3 regions of the Streptomyces canus genome follow, and region 3 is predicted to be linked to each of the others. Evidence: riboswitches for the same ligand, from Rfam matches in the RefSeq annotation. Region 3 holds a riboswitch; each other region holds the start of a gene.
What was found. Region 3 has a riboswitch for cobalamin ahead of OG841_RS16270 (ribonucleoside-diphosphate reductase subunit alpha). Riboswitches for the same ligand answer to the same signal wherever they lie in the genome.
Positions count from the first base shown of each region.

Region 1: it holds a riboswitch for cobalamin, as region 3 does, so the genes downstream of both, OG841_RS35930 (cobalamin biosynthesis protein) here and OG841_RS16270 (ribonucleoside-diphosphate reductase subunit alpha) in region 3, are expected to answer to the same signal.
Region 2: it holds a riboswitch for cobalamin, as region 3 does, so the genes downstream of both, OG841_RS22770 (HoxN/HupN/NixA family nickel/cobalt transporter) here and OG841_RS16270 (ribonucleoside-diphosphate reductase subunit alpha) in region 3, are expected to answer to the same signal.

Region 1 is NZ_CP107989.1:7,873,966-7,878,305, forward strand. It holds gene OG841_RS35925 (cobyric acid synthase) at 1-1,380, opposite strand, end outside; gene OG841_RS35930 (cobalamin biosynthesis protein) at 1,377-2,318, opposite strand; cobalamin riboswitch at 2,420-2,559, opposite strand; gene OG841_RS35935 (hypothetical protein) at 2,710-2,931, opposite strand; gene OG841_RS35940 (inorganic phosphate transporter) at 2,958-4,196, opposite strand.
Region 2 is NZ_CP107989.1:5,007,262-5,011,601, forward strand. It holds gene OG841_RS22745 (Asp23/Gls24 family envelope stress response protein) at 1-298, opposite strand, end outside; gene OG841_RS22750 (RNA polymerase sigma factor) at 529-1,113, shown strand; gene OG841_RS22755 (Asp23/Gls24 family envelope stress response protein) at 1,110-1,754, shown strand; gene OG841_RS22760 (hypothetical protein) at 1,751-2,119, shown strand; gene OG841_RS22765 (ArsR/SmtB family transcription factor) at 2,236-2,583, opposite strand; cobalamin riboswitch at 2,665-2,870, shown strand; gene OG841_RS22770 (HoxN/HupN/NixA family nickel/cobalt transporter) at 2,900-3,994, shown strand; gene OG841_RS22775 (nucleoside hydrolase) at 4,008-4,340, opposite strand, start outside.
Region 3 is NZ_CP107989.1:3,657,397-3,661,736, forward strand. It holds gene OG841_RS16255 (DUF3311 domain-containing protein) at 1-214, shown strand, start outside; gene mctP (monocarboxylate uptake permease MctP) at 211-1,821, shown strand; gene OG841_RS16265 (GNAT family N-acetyltransferase) at 1,895-2,392, shown strand; cobalamin riboswitch at 2,445-2,573, shown strand; gene OG841_RS16270 (ribonucleoside-diphosphate reductase subunit alpha) at 2,698-4,340, shown strand, end outside.

The DNA.
Region 1 (4,340 bases), 4.2 Mb from region 3:
CGCGGCGAACGAGGTGTGGGGGGCCGGCACGAACCGGCGGCCCGCGGCGGCCGCCACCTCCCGCAGGAAGGCCCGCCGGAACCCGTCCGACTCCAGCGAGCCGTGCCAGTGGGTCCCCCAGGTCTGGCCGACGCGGCAGCCGTCGAGGAAGGTTTGGCCCCCGTGGATGTCGGCGACCCCGTGATGGATCTCGTACCCCGCGACATGCTCGCCGAGGGCTTCGCCCTCCGGCCGGGTCAGGGTCTTCTCCCGCGCGAACCGCACCCGCACGGGAAGGACTCCGAGCCCCTCGACGTGCCCCCGCCGACTCTCGACCTCGTCCTCGATGTGCTCGCCGAGGATCTGGAAGCCACCGCAGATGCCGAGCACCGGGCGTCCTTGAGCGGCCCTGGTGACGAGGGCGTCGGCCAGCCCGCGCTCCCGCAGCCACTCCAGCGCCCGAACGGTCCCGCGGGTTCCCGGAATCACGACGAGGTCGGCGTCCGCCAGCTCCTCCGCCCGGTCCACGAACCGCACCACCACACCGGGTTCGGCGGCCAGGGCGTCGACGTCGGTGAAGTTGGACATCAGCGGAATCGCACAGACGGCGACCCGCAGCACGTCCTCACCCACCGGAGGGCTCACCGCGGACTCCCGGACCGTCCCCCGCAGGGACACCCGCAGCCCGTCCTCCTCGTCGATCCCGAGCCCGTGCCGGAAGGGCAGAACGCCGTAGGTGTGGCGTCCGGTGAGCCCGTGGAGCATGTCCAGTCCCGGCTCCAACAGCGAGACATCCCCCCGGAACTTGTTGACGAGGAACCCGGCGACGAGCGCCTGGTCCTCGGGGGAGAGCAGCGCGACGGTCCCGAAGAAGGAGGCGAAGACGCCCCCGCGGTCGATGTCGCCCACGACCAGCACGGGCAGCCCGGCGTTCCGGGCGATCCCCATGTTGACGATGTCGGTACGCCGCAGGTTGATCTCGGCCGGGCTGCCGGCCCCCTCACAGATCACCGCGTCATACGTGCCCCGCAACTCGCCGAGACAGTCGAGCACCGTCCCGAGAAGCTGCTGCTGCCGCCCCCCGTGATAGCCGCGTGCGCTCAACTCCCCGACGGGCTTCCCGAGCAGCACGACCTGACTGCTCTGCTCACCACCGGGCTTGAGCAGCACGGGATTCATCAGCGCGGTCGGCTCGATGCGGCAGGCCTGCGCCTGCATGGCCTGCGCCCGGCCGATCTCGGCGCCCTCGCGGGTGACGAACGAGTTGAGGGACATGTTCTGCGCCTTGAACGGCGCGACCTTCACCCCCTGCCGCACCAGCCACCGGCAGATCCCGGCGGTGACGACACTCTTGCCGGCGTCCGAGGTGGTTCCGGCGACGAGAAGACCCCCGCCACTCATGCCGTACGCCCCTTCACGAAGGCCCGCGCGGCGACACCGACGCCCAGCGCGAGCAGCCCGACGCGCCGTGACAGCCGTACGGCGCGCTCGATGTCGTACGTGGCGACGGCGCGCCCTTGCCGATGCAGCACTGGCCGATGCTCGACCCGCCCCGCGTACGAGAGCGTCCCCCCGAGCCGGACACCCAGCGCCCCCGCGAACGAGGCTTCCACGGGCCCGGCGTTGGGGCTCGGGTGCTTGGGCGCGTCCTCCCGCCAGGCCCGCACGGCACCCCGCGGACTGTCACCGGCCAGGGCGGCGAGTACGGCGGTCAGCCGCGCTCCCGGCCACCCGGCGAGGTCGTCGAGCCGGGCGGAAGCCCACCCGAAGCGGCGGTAGGTGACGGACCTGTGCCCCACCATGGCGTCGAGCGTGTTCACGGCCCGGAACCCGAGCAGCCCCGGCACCCCGGCGACGGCCCCCCACACAAGCGCCCCCACGACGGCATCGGAGGTGTTCTCGGCGACGGACTCCACGACGGCCCGCGCGATCCCGTCGGCATCGAGCGCCTGAGGATCGCGCCCACACAGATGCGGCAGCCGCTCCCGGGCCGCCTCGACGTCTCCGGCCTCCAGCGCCCGCCCGATGACCCGGGCCTCCCGCACGAGTGAAGTCCCGCCCACGACGGCCCAGGTGGCGGCGGCGGTGAGGGTGACGGAAGCGGTACGGGACGGACGTACGACGTTCTCCGCGACGGCACCGAGGCCCACGGCACCGCCCACACACACGGCGGTGTGCAGTGCACCCCACCCCCGGTGGTCCCGCCACAACACCCGCTCCACGGCGCCCGCGGCCCGTCCGAACGCGGCGACCGGATGCCCCCGACGGGGGTCACCGAGCAGAAGGTCGCCGATCAGACCGGCGGCGGCGCCGTACGCGAAGACGCGATCGGCACGCACCGGCTCAGCCGATCGCGGGGTCGTTCAAGTGCCTGGTACCGCAGGTGGATCGGCAGGCGAGCATCGCGTCATGTCCTCACTCAGGGTGTCCACGCCCTGGTTCGACGAGTCCGGCGGCGAGAGTTCCTGGCTCCCGGGGCTACCTACCCCGGTGACAGTGGCGGGACCGCGCCGGATTCGCACCGGCTTCCTCTTCTGCCGCCGTATATGGCTCCGGCAGTCCACCACGGCCCTTCGAGAGCCGTCAACTTGCTTCTGACCTGCGGCGGGGGAGTGTGCACAACCCCACATCGCCGGTCCGGCGGGACAGCGGACCGGAGGCGAAAGAACGGCCGGGAGGGTACGGAACGTTGAGTTCCGTACCCTCCCGGCCGTCGAGGGACCGGTGCCGTCAGGCCACGATCAGATAGATCCCGTACGCCACGGCCGCCGCGCACGCCGCGAAGCAGGCGTAGGCGCCGGTGACCGCGAGGGCGGCCGAGTCGCCCTGGGCGGTGGCCCGTTCCTGGCGGGACAGGCCCATGATGCCGAGGGTGAACAGGGCCACGAGGCCCACGGTGACGACGAGGCTGACGCCGAAGACGGAGCCGAGTGCTTCCCAGTCGATCTTCATGGTGAGGCTTCCTTAGTACTGCGGGCTCAGACGGCGGCCGGCGGGGCGGCCGGTTCCGTCGTGGCGGGCGGGGCCGGGATCGTGGCGGTGAGGGCCTCGGTCACCGTGCCCGCGGGCGGCGGGGTCACGGCGGCGATCGCCGTGGTCACCACGCCGGCCGGCTCGTCGGTGTGGTTGACGTTGGACGCGTCCACGACCTCGCGCCGCGAGATCTTCCAGATCGCCGCGCTGGAGGCGACGAGGAAGACCGCCACGACCGCCGTACCCCAGTCGCCGAGGTCCGTGACCGACTCCGCCAGGGCGCCCACCAGGGCCGCCGCCGGGAGCGTCAGGCCCCAGGCGACGAACATGCGGGTGGCCGTGGACCAGCGGACGACGCCGCCCTTGCGGCCGAGGCCGGCGCCCATCACCGAACCGGAGACGGAGTGCGTGGTGGAGAGGGAGAAGCCGAGGTGGGACGAGGCCAGGATGACGGTGGCCGCGCTGGTCTGGGCGGCGAAGCCCTGCTGCGGCTGGAGGTCGGTCAGGCCCTTGCCCATGGTGCGGATGATGCGCCAGCCGCCGAGGTAGGTGCCGAGCGCGATGGCGAGGCCCGCCGAGAGGATGACCCAGGTGGGCGGGTCCGAGTCGGGTGCGACGACACCGCCGGCGACCAGGGCGAGGGTGATGATGCCCATCGTCTTCTGCGCGTCGTTGGTGCCGTGGGCCAGCGAGACCAGACCGGCCGAGGCGATCTGGCCGGTGCGGTAGCCCTTCGCGGCGGCCTTGCCGTCGGCCTTCTTGCCCAGGCTGTAGGAGAGCCGGGTGGCCAGCATGGCGGCGATGCCCGCGACGATCGGCGCCGCGATCGCCGGGATCAGGACCTTGGTGATGAGCGCGTCACCGTGGACCGCGCCCATGCCCGCCGAGGCGATGGTGGCGCCGATCAGCCCGCCCATGAGGGCGTGCGAGGAACTGGAGGGCAGGCCCACCAGCCAGGTCAGCAGGTTCCAGAGGATCGCGCCGACCAGGGCGGCGAAGATGACCTCGGGACGGATGCCGGTCTCGTCGACGAGACCCTTGGAGATCGTGTTGGCGACCTCCACCGAGAGGAAAGCGCCCACAAGGTTGAGCACGGCGGACATGGCCACCGCGACCTTGGGCTTGAGTGCACCGGTCGAGATGGTGGTGGCCATCGCGTTGGCGGTGTCGTGAAAACCGTTCGTGAAATCGAACGCGAGTGCGGTTACCACCACAATCGCGAGGATCAGCGAGAAGTTTTCCATTTACCCAGGCAATCGTTCGAGGTCATTGGCCTGTTGAAGGTAAGTAACCTGGATGAACGGAAGGTGAACTGAGGCGGGCCGCACGGTGACCGTAATCTTCTGCTACGGCTTTGCTCGACCTCGCGGCCCCCGCGCGGCCCGTGC
Region 2 (4,340 bases), 1.3 Mb from region 3:
CGCCGACCTCGACCTTCACGCCCCGTCCCACGTTGGGACGGCCACCGGGCACCCGGTCGCGTACGGCGCCGACGGTGCGGGACAGGCCACCGCCCATGTCGTACACACCCGGGATCTCCCGGGCGGCGATGCCGGCCACCTTCAGGACGACGATGTCGGCGATGGAGGTGCGGCCACGGTTCGCGGCCGGCTGGTCGATCCCGGCCCTGCCGTCGGACACGGACGTGGTGGCCCGGGACGTCTCACCGTTACGAGGGGTGGACATGTCCTTGGCGACGGGTGCGGTCTGTGTGGTCATGTCGTGCTTCCCTTCTGCCGTGCTGCTCGGTTGCTCTCTCCTTCCTTGGACCCGCCCCGGCCGGCTCTGTGACGCGCTGGTCCGCGACCGCTTCGGCTGCGGATATCCGGTTCACCGCTTTTTCCACGCGCCCGCTGCGTCCATGGGACGCCCTGGTTGCGAAGTCCTCCGTAACGGGGAGGACGCAGCCGTGTCCAACCCTCGGAAGACCGGACGAGAGGAGCCGCCCAGTGGCGGGGGCCCGCACACAGAGCGCACCACCGGACACCCGGGCCGACACCGACGACGCCCTCCTGGCGGTCCGGGCCGCGGAGGGGGACGAGGCCGCCTTCGCCGTGCTCGTGCAGCGGCACGCCCCGGCGCTGCTCCGGCTCGCCACGAGTCTGCTCGGGACCGCGGCCGAGGCGGAGGACGCCGTACAGGACGCCTTCCTCAGCGCCTGGCGCAGGCTTCCCGAGTTCCAGGGGCGCGCCGCCTTCGGCACCTGGATGTACCGGATCGTCACCAACCGCTGCCTGAACGTCCTGCGGGCCCGCAGACCCGTGGCCCCGCTGGAGGCGGCGGGCGAGGTTCCCGCGGCCGAACACACCGTCTCCCCGGCCCGTATCACCGAGGGCCGCGACGCGGTGCGCGAACTGCGGGACGCGCTGGACCTGTTGTCGGCGGAACAGCGCGCCTGCTGGGTCCTGCGGGAACTGGACGGCCGGTCCTACGAGTTCGTCGCGGACGCGGTCGGCATCAGCCAGGAGGCCGTCCGCGCCCGTGTCTTCCGCGCACGCCGTTGTCTGACACAAGCACTGGGGGCCTGGCGATGACCGTCCACACCGACCCGCCGAACCGGGCGTCCGGCCACGGCGCCGACGACGAAGTCCTGCCGTGTGGACGGCTGTTGTCGAGAACCTGGGAGGACTGGGAGCAACGGCCCGACGACGCGCACCTGCGGTCCTGCCCGTACTGCCGGGACGCCGTGCGCGAACTCGACCGGCTGGAGTCCGCCGTGCGCGACCTGCGCACGGAGGGGGTGGGCGGCTCCTTGTACGACGCCGAGCCGCTGACCCGGCGGATCATGGACGTGGTCCGTATGGAACTGCGTCCCGGCCGTCCCCTGCCCCTCGGCGAGCCCGCCGAGGACCTGTGGATCATGGAGGCGGTCGCGGCCCGCACCCTGCGTGCGGCGGCCGAGACGGTCGCCGGCGTCCGGGCCGGATCCTGCCGTCTCCTCGATGCCGGTACGGACGACGCCGGTACGGACGGCGTCGTCGAAGGGGTCGGCGTCCGCCTCGACATCCACGCCCCGGACGGCGCCCCGCTGCCGGAACTCGCCGCACAGGTGCGGGAACGGGTGTGGGAGGCCGCCGACCGTGAGCTGGGTCTGGTCGTCGCGGTGGTGGACATCCGTGTCACCGACCTGGTCCCCGCGGGAACCGAGCACGGTCAGGAGGGCCGTACACGATGACCTTCGACACTGCGGACACCGCGGATCCCGCGCACGCGGCCCTCGTGGAGCAGGCCGCCGCGGCCGCGGCGGGCGTGAGCGGCGTGGCCTTCCTCCGGCCGGGCCTGGCCGACCGGCTGCGCTCCGTCCGGCACCGGGCCACGAACGGCAACAACAGCAACAGCGGAAGGCCCGCCGGGGTGCGGATGACCCGCCCGGACGCCGACAGCCCCTGGCACGTGGAGATCCATGTCGTCGCCCTCCGGGAGGCCAGGACGGTGGACGTGGCCCGCGCCGTGCGGGTCACCGTCGCACGCCGGCTGGGGGCCCTGTCGCCCCCGCAGCCCGCGCCGCGGATCACCGTGACGGTCACGGGCCTCGTCTGAGCACCCGGTGGCGGTTTCGACGGTGACGCCCCTGCCCGCCGCGCCGTCGACACCCCTGCCACTGCTGTGACCCAGGTCTCACCAGGCGGCCCTGCTGTCTCCGTACCTCCACCGGCTCAGGACACCTGCGCCAACAGCACCCGCACCGCCTCGTCCACCACCCGGTACCGCACCACGCGCCCCTCCTTCTCCCCCGCCACCACCCCGGCCGCCCGCAGCAGCCGTAGCGCCTGCGACACGGCGGGGTCGTTCATTCCCGTCGCGATCGCGAGGTCGGAGACCGCCAGCGGGCCGGTCCGGTGCAGGGCGAGCAGGAGGGAGAGGCGGTTCGGGTCGGCCAGGAGGGCGAAGCGGTCGGACCAGGTGCGGACGTGTCCCGGGTCGCCGATCGCGGCGATGGCGTCGCACACCCGGTGTCCGTCGATGGTGCGGCGGTCGGCTCGGTCGGCCGGGACGAGGTGCATGGGCCACATCCTCGCAGGCAGCCTTGTGTGATCTTCCATACCTGCGCAGGTGTGCAGCTATGCAGGAGACCCCGCCCCCGCCTACGGTGGGCGGGCCGTGGTGCTCGGGAAGCCGGTGACGACCCCTCAAAGGTCCATGCCGGTGCGGCCCTCGCCACTGTGATCGGGGAGTTTCCCTCCCACGTCCCTCGCGGGACAGCCACTGGCCGTCACCATCGGGCCGGGAAGGCGGGCAGGGAAACGCACGACCCGTAAGCCAGGAGACCGGCCACGGCAGCTCACGCGTTCATCCACGAGGTGCTGGAGTGACCACCGTATGACCGATCCTGCGCTGCCCGAGACCGCCGCCGCCTCCTTCCGCTGGCGACGCGAGGACACCGTCAAGACGGTCGGTCTGATGGCCGCGATAGCCGCTCTGCACGTCGTCGCCTTCGGCATCCTCTTTCTGCTGGTCGTCCCGGAGCACTACGAGGTGGGCGACAAGGCCTTCGGCATCGGACTCGGCATCACCGCCTACACCCTCGGTATGCGGCACGCCTTCGACGCCGACCACATCGCCGCGATCGACAACACCACGCGCAAGCTGATGGCGGACGGCAAGCGGCCGGTGTCCGGGGGGTTCTGGTTCGCGCTCGGGCACTCCAGTGTCGTGGTCGTGCTCGCCGCGCTGATCGCCGGCGGCACCCAGCTGGCCGGCAAGGTCATGAACGAGGGGTCACGCACCCACCAGGTGCTCGGATTTCTCGGTACGACGGTCTCCGGGTCGTTCCTCTATCTCATCGCCGCTCTCAACCTGGTCGCCCTGATGGGCATCCTGAAGGTCTTCCGGGCGATGCGGGAGGGGACGTACGACGAGAAGCAGCTGGAGCAGCATCTCGACTCGCGCGGCTTCATGAACCGGATTCTCGGGCGGCTCACCAAGTCCATCACCCGGCCGGGGCAGATGTATCCGCTGGGCTTCCTGTTCGGGCTCGGCTTCGACACGGCCACGGAAGTGACCCTGATGGTGATGGCCGGGTCGGGCGCGGCCGCGGGTCTTCCCTGGTACGCCATCCTCTGTCTGCCGCTGCTCTTCGCCGCCGGCATGAGCCTGTTCGACACCCTCGACGGCACGTTCATGAACTTCGCCTACCAGTGGGCCTTCTCCAACCCCGTCCGCAAGGTCTTCTACAACCTCGCCATCACCGGGCTGTCCATCGCGGTCGCCTTCTTCATCGGCACGATCGAGCTCGTCGGCGTCCTGCACGACAAGTTCGACCTCACCGACGCCCTCACCACCTGGATCGCCGACATCGATCTCGACAACGTCGGTTACGTCATCGTCGGCCTGTTCGTGGTGGTGTGGGCGGCGGCGATCGCCTACTGGCGGCTCGCGAAGGTGGAGCAGCGGTGGGGCGTCAGCAGTTCTTGAGGGACCCGGGTGGTCAGGCCCCCTCCACCGCCGTCAGCCACAGCTTCACGTACCGCTCCACGTCGACGCCCAACCCCACGTCCACGAGGGTCACTTCACGTTCGCCCTCGTGGATCTCGGACTCGCCGGGACGGCGGCGGCGGTCGACGACGGTCTGGCCGCGGGTCGGGCCCGGGGCCAGGCTCACCTCCACCGGCAGGAGTTCGGTGGTCAGGCCGTCCGGGTCGACGACCGCGCAGACCGCGCCCGCGTCGCCGAGGCCGCCGGTGGGGGTGGGATCGCCGGTAGCGGCCGGGTCGCGGTGGGCGAGGAGTTCCCCGGCCATGCGAAGGGACGGCTCCGAACT
Region 3 (4,340 bases):
ACCGGCAAGGGTGGTCATCGCCCTCTGTCTGTTCGCCCCGTTCGTGGCGATGCTGTGGGTCGGCTCGTACGCCAAGGTCGACCCCGCGTTCATCGGCATCCCGTTCTTCTACTGGTACCAGATGCTGTGGGTGCTGATCTCCACCGCGCTGACGATGACCGCGTACAAGCTGTGGCAGCGTGACCAGCGTGCCCGCCACGGAGGTACCAAGTGAACGACGGCGTCAACGGCGTGGCACTCGCCGTCTTCATCATCTTCTTCCTGGCCGTCACGGTCATGGGCTTCCTGGCCGCGCGCTGGCGCAAGGCCGAGAACGAGCACAGCCTCGACGAATGGGGCCTGGGCGGACGGTCGTTCGGCACCTGGGTCACCTGGTTCCTGCTCGGCGGCGACCTCTACACCGCGTACACCTTCGTCGCGGTCCCCGCGGCGATCTACGCGGCGGGCGCGGCCGGCTTCTTCGCGGTGCCGTACACCATCCTGGTGTACCCGCTGATCTTCACGTTCCTGCCCCGCCTGTGGTCGGTCTCCCACAAGCACGGATACGTGACGACCTCGGACTTCGTGCGCGGCCGCTTCGGCTCCAAGGGCCTGTCGCTGGCGGTGGCGGTCACCGGCATCCTCGCGACCATGCCGTACATCGCGCTCCAACTGGTCGGTATCCAGGCGGTCCTCGATGTGATGGGCGTCGGCGGCGGCGAGAACACGAACTGGTTCGTCAAGGACCTCCCGCTGCTGATCGCCTTCGGTGTCCTCGCGGCCTACACGTACTCCTCCGGCCTCCGGGCCCCCGCTCTGATCGCGTTCGTGAAGGACACGCTGATCTACATCGTCATCGCGGTGGCGATCATCTACATCCCGATCAAGCTGGGCGGGTTCGACGACGTCTTCGGCGCGGCAAGCGAGAAGTACACGGCGGCCAAGGCCGGCGGCCTCGTCCCGCTGGAGGCGGGCCAGTGGACCTACGCCACGCTGGCACTGGGCTCCGCACTCGCGCTCTTCATGTACCCGCACTCGATCACCGCGACGCTCTCCTCCCGCAGCCGGGAGGTGATCCGCCGCAACACCACGATCCTGCCGCTGTACTCACTGATGCTGGGCCTGCTCGCGCTGCTCGGCTTCATGGCGATCGCGGCCGGAGTCAAGGTCACCAACCCGCAGTTGGCGATCCCGCAGCTCTTCGAGGACATGTTCCCGGACTGGTTCGCGGGCGTGGCCTTCGCGGCGATCGGCATCGGCGCGCTCGTGCCCGCGGCCATCATGTCGATCGCGGCCGCGAACCTGTTCACCCGCAACATCTACAAGGACTTCATCAAGCCGGACGCCACACCCGCGCAGGAGACCAAGGTCTCCAAGCTGGTCTCGCTCCTGGTGAAGGTGGGCGCGCTGGTCTTCGTCCTCACGATGGACAAGACGGTCGCCATCAACTTCCAGCTCCTGGGCGGCATCTGGATCCTCCAGACCTTCCCGGCCCTGGTCGGCGGCCTCTTCACCCGCTGGTTCCACCGCTGGGCCCTGCTCGCCGGCTGGGCGGTCGGCATGATCTACGGCACGGTCGCCGCGTATGGCGTCGCCTCCCCGACCCAGAAGCACTTCGGCGGCTCGGCGAAGGAGATCCCGGGCATCGGCGAGATCGGCTACATCGGCCTGACGGCGTTCGTGCTCAACGTCGTCGTGACGGTGGTCCTGACCTTCGCCCTGAAGGCGGCCAAGGTCCCCGACGGCGTGGACGAGACCAGCCCGGAGGACTACACGGCGGACGCGGGCGACCCCGGGGTCCAGGTGGAGCTTCCGCCGGCGACCGCGGGTACGACCCACTAGTCACGGTGCGCACGGGCCGTCGGAGTTCTTCTCCGGCGGCCCGTTGTCGTACCCGTCGGGCACACTCACCCGCATGGACATCCTGATCCGCCCCGCGGTACCCGCCGACTACGAGCCCCTCGGTGAGATCACCGCCCAGGCCTACCTCCAGGACGGCCTTCTCCTGTTCGGTCAGAGCGACTGGTACCTCGAAGAACTCAAGGACGTGGCCAAGCGGGCATCCGCCGCGGACGTCCTGGTGGCCACGGAGAACGACGACATCCTCGGCGGGGTCACCTTCGTCCCCTCCGGGGGCCCTCTGGCCGACCTCGCCCGCCCCGGAGAGGCGGAGATCCGCATGCTCGCGGTGGCGCACGCGGCCCGGGGCAGAGGCATGGGGCATGCCCTCGTACAGGCCTGCGTCGACCGCGCGAGCGGCGTGGCCACCGGCGTCGTCCTGTGCACCCAGCCCACGATGCACACCGCCCACCGCATCTACGAACGCCTCGGCTTCACCCGCGCCCCCGAGCGCGACTGGAAACCGATACCCGGCGACGACTTCACGCTTCTCACCTACGAGTTGACGCTTTGAAGTCACCGCGACACAACATATGGGCCTGCTTTCCTCACCCGGCACAAGATGTATGCTCATGCTCGCTGTCGCCGCAGGGGAATCCGGTGTGAATCCGGAACTGTCCCGCAACGGTGTACTCATGTGTGCTTGAGCACATATGAGAGTCAGTCCGAGGACCTGCCGACAGCACGCCCGAGCCATACGGCCCGGGTGTCCTGACGTCCGGGCCTCGTGGAATGGGCCGGTGGACGCGACGCCGTGTGCGCTCGTGTGCTGCCCCCTGCCCTCCGCAAGGCCCCGTGCCCAGCGAGGGAGAGCCCCACGTGACCATCGCGCCAGCCGAACCGGCTTCAGCGACCACCTTTGTGGACGAGGACGGTCCTGGAACCGCGTTGCTGCGGACCCTGACGGAGCTGACCGCCGACCTCCCCGACGCCGACCCCGGCAGGGTCGCCGCCGCCGCGCTGCGCGGTCGGTCCTCGCGTGCGGCCTCCCCCGAAATGGCCGTGGAGCTGCGCGAGCTGGCCACCGAGGCGGCGGCCGGCCTCATCTCCGAGGACCCCGCGTACAGCAGGCTGGCGGCCCGGCTGCTGACCATCAGCATCGCCGCGGAGGCCGCCTCGCAGGGCGTCACCTCGTTCACCGGATCGGTCGCCGTCGGACACCGCGAGGGCCTCATCGCCGACCGCACCGCCGAGTTCGTGCGGGTCCACGCCGAGCGGCTCGACGCCCTGGTCGACACCGACGCCGACGACCGCTTCGGCTACTTCGGCCTCCGCACCCTCCACAGCCGGTACCTCCTCAGGCACCCCCTCACCCGCAAGGTGATCGAGACACCCCAGCACTTCCTGCTCCGGGTGGCGTCCGGACTCGCCGAGGACGACACGGTCAGGGCGCTGGACGAGGTCGCCGCGCTCTACGCGCTCATGAGCCGCCTCGACTACCTCCCCTCCTCCCCCACCCTCTTCAACTCCGGCACCCGGCACCCCCAGATGTCGTCCTGCTACCTCCTCGACTCCCCGAAGGACGAGCTCGACTCCATCTACGACCGCTACCACCAGGTCGCCAACCTCTCGAAGCACGCCGGCGGCATCGGCCTGTCGTACTCCCGTATCCGCAGCCGCGGTTCGCTGATCCGCGGCACCAACGGACACTCCAACGGCATCGTCCCGTTCCTGAAGACGCTGGACGCCTCGGTCGCCGCCGTGAACCAAGGAGGCCGGCGCAAGGGGGCGGCCGCGGTCTACCTGGAGACCTGGCACTCCGACATCGAGGAGTTCCTGGAGCTCAGGGACAACACCGGTGAGGACGCCCGTCGTACGCACAACCTGAACCTCGCGCACTGGGTCCCGGACGAGTTCATGCGCCGGGTGAACACGGACGCCGAGTGGTCCCTCTTCTCCCCCGCCGACGTGCCCGAGCTGGTCGACCTGTGGGGCGAGGAGTTCGACGCCGCGTACCGGAAGGCCGAGGCCGCGGGGCTCGCGAAGAAGACGATCCCCGCGCGTGACCTCTACGGCCGCATGATGCGCACCCTCGCGCAGACCGGCAACGGCTGGATGACCTTCAAGGACGCCGCCAACCGCACGGCCAACCAGACGGCCACCCCGGGCCATGTCGTCCACTCCTCCAACCTCTGCACGGAGATCCTGGAGGTCACGGACGACGGGGAGACGGCGGTGTGCAACCTGGGGTCCGTGAACCTCGGCGCGTTCGTCGACACGGCGACCGGTGACATCGACTGGGAGCGGCTGGACGCCACCGTCCGCACCGCCGTGACCTTCCTCGACCGGGTCGTCGACATCAACTTCTACCCGACCGAGCAGGCCGGGCGGTCCAACGCCAAGTGGCGCCCCGTGGGCCTCGGCGCGATGGGTCTCCAGGACGTCTTCTTCAAGCTGCGGCTGCCCTTCGACTCCCCCGAGGCGAAGGAACTCTCCACCCGGATCGCCGAGCGCGTCATGCT